One region of the Siphonobacter sp. genome, then DNA from elsewhere that is predicted to be linked to it. Evidence: riboswitches for the same ligand, from Rfam matches in the RefSeq annotation. Region 1 holds a riboswitch; the other holds the start of a gene.

Region 1 (5,293 bases):
CAAAGAGTACTGCATCGAGCCGCGACGGCTGAAACCGATGCTGAAGCAGTATCCGAAACAAGTGATTACTCATTTCATCGATCACTTCCAGAGCATCCGCCGCCGTAATGAGGGGACGGCCCGACCATTCCTGAAAATGAGGGTCAACCTGCGACAGTTTCTGTCCTTTGTGTTCCTGTAAATGTGAAAAATCAAGGTCGAACAGGCCCGCAATCGTTTCGGGTAAGCTGGCGAAATCCTGATTGGGCAGGCGAGTCATCGCTTGTAGTAAATCGACCAGAGCGTCGCCTTCGGGTACTTGCCCGAGCGTATGCAAGCCATTGCGAATCTGAGCCGCACCTAGTTCACAGAGATAGCCGTCAATGTCTTCAATCAAGTGAGCAATATCCTTACCTGCCATTTCAGTCAGGGTTACGGGTACCCCTTCGGGTGTTAGTTCGTCGTCCCAGTCATGTTTGTGATCGCCATGGTCGCGACTCAGCAGGGCCGACAAATCCGTATCCAGATTCGTCCGCTGAATCAACTCCCAGATCTGCCGCTGGAGTAGGGGAAGTTTGGCCGGATCCAGCATTTCCACCTGATAATATTCATCCACCAGTTGCGTGAGCTGAGCCAGTTCGCCGTACTGGTCGGCGGTGGTCATGGGCGGCGTCAGGTGGTCAACAACAACGGCGTGACCCCGGCGTTTGGCCTGCGAACCTTCGCCGGGATCAATGATAATGAAGGGATAAAACAGGGGTAAATCTCCCAGAATCGCATCGGGAAAACAGTTTTCCGACAAGCCCATCCCCTTACCCGGCAGCCATTCCAACGTACCGTGTTTGCCCACGTGCACCAGAGCATCGGCTTTCCAGACATCCCGGAGCCAGCGGTAAACGGCGTAGTAATGGTGCGTTGGAGCTAGGTCCGGCTGGTGATAAATTGCGTCGGGGTCCATGCCATACCCCCGGGGTGGCTGAAGCAGCACGATGGCATTTCCCAGCTCGATACCAGCTAATGAAATCTTTCCTTCGTGTACGTAGGTTTCGCCCGGTGGCGGTCCCCATTGCTTGAGCATTTTCTGCTGGAGCGGTTCAGGTAACTCCGTCAACCACTGCGTGTATTGCGAAGTAGATACGCGTCCCACTGCCTGTGCGAGTTGCTCGGGCGTCAGGTAGGTTTCATCGTACGAACAGCGATCAATGAGCTGGTGAATCAGTTCTGTACCCGTAGCCGGCAAGTTTTCCAGCGAATACCCTTCATCCTGCATGGCCTGTAACATCGCCAGTAGAGAAGCTGGAGCGTCGAGTCCGACGGCATTACCAATCTGGGAAGCTTTGGCGTTCGAATTGGTAAAAATGAAGGCGACTCGTTTCTGAGCGTTTGGCGTATGCCGAAGGCGGGCCAGTCGCTGAGCAATTCCGGTTACCCGTTCGATGCGGTCGGGAACAGGCTCGTACGCCGTGGTATCGCCGTTTTTTTCCTTGAAAGAAATGGGAACGGTAATGATACGCCCGTCGAATTCGGGAATGGCGACGTTCATAGCCGTATCGAGGGGCGTGAGGCCGCGACTCGACAACTCCCAGGGTACACGACTCATTCCACTCGTGATGGCCTGTAAAATCGGTACGTCAAGGTGGCGTAAAGCCCCGGACGAACCCTGCTGATCGGCATCCGTCATCGCGTAGGAAACCGTATTGATCAACGTATCAATGGCCACGCCTGCCGTTCGGTCGAAAAACTGAAAAGCCTGCGGGTGGCCCGTTTCGGGATGAATCGCTTTGAGGGACGAGGTGTACACCGCTAGTGCGTTGATCTGGCGATCTTCCAGTGAACGAATCAAGGCATCCACGAACGCCGTATTCCCGCTGATCCAGTGCGAACGGTAAAAGGTAATCCCGACCGTCGGCTGTTGGGGATCGTAGTGCTTTTGCCAGTCGCTCAGCTCCGCGTTTTCGGGTAAGTCGGGATGGTAAAGGCCATGTTCGGGCAGCGTCTGGGGCAGGTCGGCTCCGTACCCCGTCAGCAATAAGTGATCGGAAAGGTAGTACAGCAGCGACGTAAAATTCCCCGCTCCGCCCGCCTGTACGTAGGACAAGGCATCCTGCTGAATAGCCGGAGATACCGTAGAAACCGCCGCAAATTCCGGGTTTAGCTCACCCGTACCGCTGATGACAATCAGATGTTGCTGATTCTGCTGGGCCCGCTTTACCAGTTCATGAAAACCCGGTACGCTGCTGGGGCGTCCGTGAATTCGTAGAATAATGACCTGAGCTGCTCCAATCTCCCGTTCCAGCAACTGAGCCATGTGGGCTTCGGTCTTGATTGCCAGTAAGCTTAGGCCCAGTACTTTGGGAAAATCGTCGGGTAAACTGATCCGGCTGAGGGTTAGCAAATCCGTATCGGCGTGCGTCAGAAATACGATTCCATCGGTGGGCGAGGGCGTTTCCCCGCGTAGAGTAGCCGCTTCTGAGCCTTTCCAGGTGTAGTACTGAAAGACAAATTCGGCCAGTTCGGCGGGTGGACTCAGGAAGCAGTCGGCGACCAGCATGCGGTCAATGTAATCGAAAATGGCTTTGATGTGCCACTCACTGTTCACCGAATGAAACCATACCGAATGCCCGTCGAAAAGCAGGGTTGCCACGTTTGCCAGCGTGCAGGGCCCCAGACAACCGCCTTTGGTCAGGTGAACCTGATTCCGCATTTTTCGACGGAGCCATTCGTTTTTGTAGACGTCAACCAGTACCGGGGCGTACCCGCGGTCGGTTCGCCCGCAGCAGCAGGCATTATAGCAGTAGGACAAATGTCCCCGCCGCTGGACCAGATTAATGGCTTTTCCGTCGGGTCGCATGACCCGTTGCCGTTTGATTTCAGCCATGTGGATGCGTGGAAAGGGAAGTAGAAAGCGTACGAAGCAGATCCGTCAGCCACGTTGGGCCATCGCCCCAGTATAAGTGTACGTACGAAGCCAGGGTATTTTGTACGCGGTAGATTTTAGTCCCGACTTCCAGACCCCGGGCATTGCGGACCGGAGCCAGGGAGGATAGTTCTTCCGCTTCCTGTAAGGTAGAATAATGAAACTCGTGACCTTTCAGTAAGGTATTTTGAAAGTGAATTTGTCGATAACCCAGGGTCAGCTTCGCGTGTTGCAGACTCGTTGAAAAGGGAAACACCCCGGCCATTGGATAGCTGTGACCTTCCGCGTCGGTTAACTGCTGGCCCAGGTACATCAACCCGCCGCACTCCGCGTAGGCGTATCCACCGTTCTGGCAGTACGCTCGCACGCTTTCCCGAAAGACCGTATTGGCACTCAGGGTCTGAGCGTGCAATTCAGGGTAGCCACCGGGTAGGTACAAGAGATCCGTTTCGGGCAGCTCGGTGTCCCGGAGTGGACTTACGTACTGTACTTCCGCCTGGGCTTCCAGCACCGCTAGGTTTTGGTGATACTGAAATGAAAACGCCTCATCCCGGGCGATAGTCACCTTACAGGCCGTACGATGGCACAAGGCTTGAGCTAGGGGAGCCTCTTCATCAGTTTTAGTAAGGGCCAAAAGTCGATCCAGGTCAATGGTCTGCGGAATCTTCCGGGCGATGGCTTCGATGATTTGCTCGTAGTCGATCTCCGAAGACGTGCGTAAACCCAGGTGCCGCGAAGGAATGGTAAAATCGGCGTGGGTAGGGAAATAGCCCAGACAGGGCAATCCCACATCCTGACAGGCTTCCTCCAGAAAGCGAAAATGAGAGGCCGTCTGTACCCCGTTGAAAAGGACGCCGGCGATTTGTATGCCCGCGTAAAAATGCTTGAATCCGTACAGAAGCGGTGCCGCCGAGTACGCCATCGCCTTGGCCTGTACCACCAGAATAATGGGTATGCCGAGGCATTCGGCCAGTGAGGCCGTACTCGCCTGCATCCGGTCGGCCCCGTCGAACAGACCCATCACGCCTTCAGTAACGGATACATCCGCCCCGGAACCGTAGGTTTGATACAGGGTCTGCAAGTGTTCGGGGGAGGCCATAAACAGATCCAGATTGATACTGGCTCGTCCGGCGGCCGTGCGATGGTGCTGAATATCAATGTAATCCGGCCCGCACTTGAAGGGCTGAACCGTTAATCCCCGGTGTCGCAAAGCCCGCAACAGACCCAGCGTAAGCGTCGTCTTGCCCGAACCACTATGCGGAGCCGCAATGAGAAAATGACTGGCCATGAAAGAATAAGCTGGCCTTCCTGAAAAAGACAAAAAAGAAGAATCGGAGACGGGTACACCCCTCCGGCAAATTTACTTCTGATTTCCGCCTTAGTCCGTGAAAGCGTGTAACCGATACAAAAAGGCAGGTCTCCTGGCTCGTTTCCTTCCCAACGCCTTCCCATACGCGAGGTACAGTGGCTTCTCTAAAGAAAGTTTACAGTAGTCGGTTTTCCGTTTACAGTTGCTTAGTGAAGTATTTTACTCCTGAAAACTGAAAACAGTAAGCTGAAAACTGAAAAAAACATACAGTTGCACGACAGCTCGTGATTTAAACCGCATCGGCGGTCCGCACGATTCCCTATTCATCCGCGGTTAAGCAGAACCTTTTTGGGGACGAAGATACGTTGCTTTGCTTGCCTTTCAGTAGGATAAACCCTGGGATTCGTCTGCAAGGTGAGGGTAGTGACCCCGTAATCGTTAGTTAACTGTCAAAAGGAAAGACTAGCCAATGAAAATTTGACAGTTTTCGCTGACAAATAGGTAAGGAAAACAATTTTGGCACGCCCCTTTAAAAGAGGGGAAGTGATGAAGAAACGTCTTCGTCGCATTCGTTTGATCAACTTTTAAAAAGGAGGTAACTATGTCACTCATGAGAAAAAAGGATGAGCTGTTTCCCAGCTTCCCCAGCTTTTTTGATGATTTCCTAGGTCGCGATCTTTTTAACTGGAATCAGTCGCATTTTTCATCGACGGGTACGACCGTTCCGGCGGTGAATATTCGCGAAACGGCCGATGCGTTTGAAGTCGAAATGGCTTCTCCGGGGATGAGAAAAGAAGATTTTCACATCCAGCTTGACGAGAATACACTGAAGATTTCGTCTCAAAAGCAATCGGTAACGGAAGACAAAAAAGACGAACACTACTCCCGCCGGGAGTTTAGCTACCAGTCCTTTGAGCGGACCTTTGTACTGCCGAAAGATGTGGTCAATGAAGAAGGCATCCAGGCCCGCTACGAAAATGGACTGCTGCATCTGACGATTCCAAAACGGGAAGAGGTAAAACAGAAAGCTCCCCGGTTGATTAGTATTCAGTAATTACTGCGATACTTCACTTTTGAAAGGACTGCTT
Region 2 (5,293 bases), on a different contig from region 1:
ACGTAAATCGCCAAAATCAGGCTCGGAGACGATGGCTACCGAAATGAGAGCCCATTCTTTTTTCTCGATGTGCAGTAAATCGAGTAACATCCAGGCAATGGCTGCTCCGAGTAAAATCCGGAATGCGTATAAAAAAGTAGTCTTTTTGAGCTCAATTTCTTCTAATAGTGCTTTTTCAAGCTCAATGATTCGTTTCTTGGGGTTGATGAGTGTTTTATAGATCATGGTACTTTTCGGGCTGTGACCAAACGGTCGTACTTTAATGGCTTCTATAAAATTAACGCACAAACTGCCTGAAGAGTTTTGAATATTTTTGTACTATTCTAATAATCTACGCAATCATTTGAACAAAATTTCCAGAATGACTGCTTTCTGGATTCCTGAATCGAAATCCGGTGAATAATAGGGCTATTGCCTTATCTTTGAATTCTACTCAACTTGAACCGATGCCTTATCTTGTTTTAGACCTGGAAATGACTGGCGGTGAACCCGGCTGGAATGAAATCATACAAATTGGAGCCGTTTTGTGCGATGATGACTGGAATGAGCTGGGAACGTATCTGTCGAATGTCTATCCGGAAAATGAAGAAGCTTTCTCGGAATATTCAGCCAAAATTCACGGTCTTAGTCTGAGCGATCTCGACGACGCTCCCATGATTTACGACGTCATCCCACAATTTGAAGAGTGGATACTGGAAAAGCTCGGTCGCCTGCGGGGCCGTACCCAGACGCTGGATAATTCCCAGTACCTGCGGGATGTTATCATTAGCGGACAATCCGTCATCAACGATATTAATTTCCTGCGGTACGCCTATCGGGAAGAGAAAATCAAATGGCCGTATTCCAATAAACTGCTGGATTTACATACGCTCGGCTATTTCACTTTTGAAGTACTGAAAGCCAATGGCAAGCCCGTACCTAAGTCACTGAGTCTGAAAGCCATTGCGGGTTATTTTGGATTGGAACGGGAAGACGCCGAATTTCACAACGCCCTCGAAGACGCACAGCTGACTACGAAATCATTCAAAGAAGTGTTTGCTCTCGCCAAAAAATTTAAACTGGCGGAGTAAGGAAAGAATAAACGATAAAGAGCCGATCCTGTAGGGTCGGCTCTTTATCGTTTGGGCATTTTGTCAGGAAATTAATCCAGAGCCGCTACCCCGGGAAGCGTTTTACCTTCCATGTATTCGAGCAGGGCTCCACCACCCGTCGATACGTAGCTTACGCGGTCACCGTAACCGGCATTGTTTACCGCAGAGGCGGAATCACCACCACCGATGAGTGAGAAGGCTCCGTTTTCTTCCGTTGCCGTCACTACGTACTCCGCAATGGCGTTGGTACCTACAGCAAAATTCGGGAATTCGAATACACCCATCGGACCATTCCAGAGAATCGTTTTCGAATTCAGGATGGCTTCTTTGAATACTACGATCGACTGGTGTCCAATGTCCAGACCTTCCCAGCCCTCGGGAATCTGACCCGAAGGAACCGTCGTTTTGGTGGCGTCGTTGGAAAACTTATCGGCAATCACCGTATCCAGCGGCATCAGTAGATTGACTCCTTTTTCTTTCGCTTTTTCGATCAGCTCCAGAGCCAGCTCCATTTTGTCGTCTTCGTGGATGGAATTTCCGATTTGTCCACCCAACGCTTTCGTGAAGGTGTAGGTCATCCCACCACCCAGAATCAGCGTATCCACTTTATCCAGCAGGCGTTCGATCACCAGAATTTTGTCGGAGATTTTCGCTCCACCCATGATGGCCGTGTACGGACGCTCTACGTTATCCAGAATACGCTGAGCGTTGTCTAGCTCAGCCTGCATCACGTAACCGCTTACTTTGTCAGTAAAGAACTGACCGATTACCGCCGTTGAAGCGTGTGCCCGGTGAGCCGTACCAAAAGCATCGTTTACCCAAACATCACCCAGGCGAGACAGTTTCTCGGCGAAAGCCACGTCTCCTTTTTCTTCTTCTTTGTAGAAACGAAGGTTTTCCAGCAGTAGGATTTCACCGGGCTGCAAGTTAGCGGCCTGATCTACAGCCTGCTGACCAATGGCGTCATCGGCAAATTTTACCGGACGGTTGAAAATCAGCGACAGGGCATTAACCAGGTGTTTGAGCGAATATTTTTCGGTATGACCGTCTTTCGGACGACCCAGGTGCGACATCAGGATTACCGAACCACCGTCGTTCAGAATTTTCTGAATCGTGGGGATGGTAGCTTTGATGCGGGTATCGTCAGTAATTTCATAGCGGTCATTCAAAGGGACATTGAAATCTACGCGGACAAGTGCCTTTTTTCCGGCGAAATTGTACTGGTTCAGCGTCTTCATCAGATAGAATCAGAAGTTTAAATGAGTAATGGTAAGACCACGCGGTAACAAAGTTCTGAAGCGTTAGTCAAGAACGGAACAAATTTAGAAATTCGGCCAAACTTCCCTAAACCTGACGAGTTTTTAAGCGAAACCTCTTAAAATTTTGCTAAAAAGATATACGCTGCAGGAATGAGTAGGTGGAGTAACGTCTTTTCTAAAAAAGATTCTGCTTCCGTATTTAAAAAAACTATGCTCTATATTTGCGGCGTTCTTTGTAATGCCCGTCAATCGGATGGTTGGTTTCGTGGGGAGGTCTTCGCTCCCTAAGGAATGAAAAAGGAATCGTGTGTGAATCACGAGCAGACGTGCTACTGTAAGTACCCGTTTCGCCGCAGCGGAACACGTGCTACCCAAATTTCCCATTGTTCCGCGAGGAATGAGAAGGGGGGCCAGCATGGTACAAGCCAGGAGACTTGCCAACTTTCTCAATGGTCATGCCTTCACGACTAAGGCCTGATGCACGCATTGATTTTACAAATGTTGTAGGCGTTTCTTCGCCCGGTTCTGATGCTCAGAGCGGGTTCGAAAACGTGTATTCTTTTTTCTGACGTTCAGCGACGAACGTGAGCCGGAGATCGTATGCCTACGCATTCGTAACAATTCACCTTTTTTGGCGGGTTGGGTGTTTCAGAGGCGTTTTTTAAACCCTTTTTTAACACAAACAACATGGTTACGCACAACCTGGGCTACCCCCGTGTGGGCAGCAAACGCGAACTGAAATGGGCCAGCGAACAATTCTGGGCCGGAAAAATCTCCAAAGACGAACTCCTCTGGGCCGGACGGCAGGTCCGTCGGCAAAACTGGCAAACGCAACAGGAAGCCGGTATCCAGTGGATTCCTTCCAACGACTTTTCGTATTACGATCAGGTACTGGATACGGCCCTGATGGTAGGGGCGGTACCCGAACGATACCAGTCGCTGATTGACGGCAAGAGTAATCGCGAACTGGAAATCTACTTCGCCATGGCCCGGGGTATTCAACAGAATGGGCTGGACATCAAAGCCATGGAGATGACGAAATGGTTTGATACCAATTACCACTTCATCGTACCGGAGTTTCTGAAAAATCAGCAGTTTAAGCGGTATTCCGATAAAGTCATTCACGACTTTGAAGATGCCAAGCAAATGGGTATTCTGACGAAGCCCGTGTTGCTCGGCCCCGTATCGTTTCTGTTACTGGGCAAAGAAAAAGAAGCGGGTTTCCATCGCATTGATCTGCTCGAACGCCTGCTGCCCGTGTACGCCGACGTACTACGCGAACTGGCTACCCGAGGTACGACCTGGGTACAGCTCGACGAGCCCTGCCTGACGCTGGACTTATCCGAAAATGAGCAAATCGCTTTTCAGCAGGCCTACGAATACCTAGCTCGGGCAGTACCTCAGCTATCCTTGCTGGTGGCCACGTATTTTGAAAGCATACAGCCCAACCTGGCCCTGACCCTACAATTGCCCGTAGCGGCTTTGCACGTGGATTTGGTACGCGGCAACGAACAACTGGAAGTCATCTTGGCCGATACCAGTTTTGTCGCTTCGCAACGAATCCTTTCGCTAGGCGTAGTAGACGGACGAAACGTCTGGAAAAATGACTTCACGCAATCGCTGACCCTGATTCAGCGAGCGGTGGAGGTACTGGGAAAAGATCGCGTCTGGATTGCTCCGTCCTGCTCCCTGCTGCACGTACCGTATGATCTGGATTCGGAGAAAAACGAAGCGGTACTGACGCCCGAAATTAAAAACTGGATGGCCTTTGCCAAGCAGAAACTCGGTGAAGTAGTAACGCTGGGACGTCTGGCCAAGGGAGAAGCTCAGGCATTACTGCTGGAAAATCAGGCGGCTCTGGAAAGTCGCCGGACGAGTTCGCTGATTCACAAATCTCCCGTTAAAACGCGGGTACAGGCCGTACAATCGGACGATTTTGAGCGGGATAGTGCCTTTGCTATTCGTCAACAAATTCAGGGAGAAAGCCTGCAATTACCGCTCTTTCCCACGACGACCATTGGCTCCTTTCCCCAAACCGACGAGGTACGGCAATGGCGGGCGAAGTACAAGAAAGGCGAAGTAACCCAGGCTGAATACGAAGCGTTTGTAGAAGCTGAAATCGAAAAATCCATTCGCTGGCAGGAGGAAGTGGGACTGGACGTGCTGGTACACGGCGAGTTCGAGCGTAATGACATGGTAGAGTACTTCGGTGAGCAACTGACGGGCTACGTCTTCACTCAAAATGGCTGGGTACAGAGTTACGGCAGTCGTTGCGTGAAGCCACCGATTATCTACGGTGACGTAGAACGTCCCGAAGCCATGACGGTACGCTGGACGACCTTCGCTCAATCGAAAACCGAGAAATACATGAAAGGAATGTTGACGGGTCCGGTCACGATCATGCAATGGTCCTTTGTCCGGGATGATCAGCCACGTAAGGATACGGCCTTCCAGATTGCCTTAGCGATTCGGGATGAGGTACAGGAACTGGAACAAGCGGGCATCCGGATCATTCAGATTGACGAACCCGCCATTCGCGAAGGATTGCCCCTGCGGCGGGCGGACTGGGGGGCGTACCTGACCTGGGCCGTGGACGCGTTCCGGCTGAGTGCTTCGGGGGTAGCGGACCAGACGCAGATTCACACGCACATGTGTTACTCGGAATTCAACGACATCATGGAGGCCATCGCCCGGATGGATGCCGACGTGATTACCATCGAAACCTCCCGTTCGCAGATGGAATTGCTGGAAGCATTCTCGGACTTTCAGTACCCCAATGAGATCGGACCCGGCGTGTACGACATACACTCGCCGCGTGTACCGAGCGTGGAAGAAATGGCACATTTGCTGGAAAAAGCACTTCGTACGATTCCGGCTCGTAACTTGTGGGTCAATCCCGACTGCGGCCTGAAAACCCGCCGTTGGGCCGAAACCGATCAGGCC

What was found. Region 1 has a riboswitch for cobalamin ahead of ACOJTG_RS08015 (cobyrinate a,c-diamide synthase). Riboswitches for the same ligand answer to the same signal wherever they lie in the genome.
Region 2: another riboswitch for cobalamin. It lies ahead of metE (5-methyltetrahydropteroyltriglutamate--homocysteine S-methyltransferase); the one in region 1 lies ahead of ACOJTG_RS08015 (cobyrinate a,c-diamide synthase).

What each region holds. Positions count from the first base shown of each region.
Region 1 covers NZ_JBMDWJ010000139.1:1,607-6,899, reverse strand. Annotated here, with positions in the region: gene cobN (cobaltochelatase subunit CobN) at 1-2,857, opposite strand, end outside; gene ACOJTG_RS08015 (cobyrinate a,c-diamide synthase) at 2,850-4,184, opposite strand; cobalamin riboswitch at 4,290-4,568, opposite strand; gene ACOJTG_RS08010 (Hsp20/alpha crystallin family protein) at 4,816-5,259, shown strand.
Region 2 covers NZ_JBMDWJ010000211.1:364-5,656, forward strand. Annotated here, with positions in the region: gene ACOJTG_RS12955 (FUSC family protein) at 1-225, opposite strand, end outside; gene ACOJTG_RS12960 (PolC-type DNA polymerase III) at 447-1,070, shown strand; gene ACOJTG_RS12965 (phosphoglycerate kinase) at 1,142-2,329, opposite strand; cobalamin riboswitch at 2,592-2,807, shown strand; gene metE (5-methyltetrahydropteroyltriglutamate--homocysteine S-methyltransferase) at 3,038-5,293, shown strand, end outside.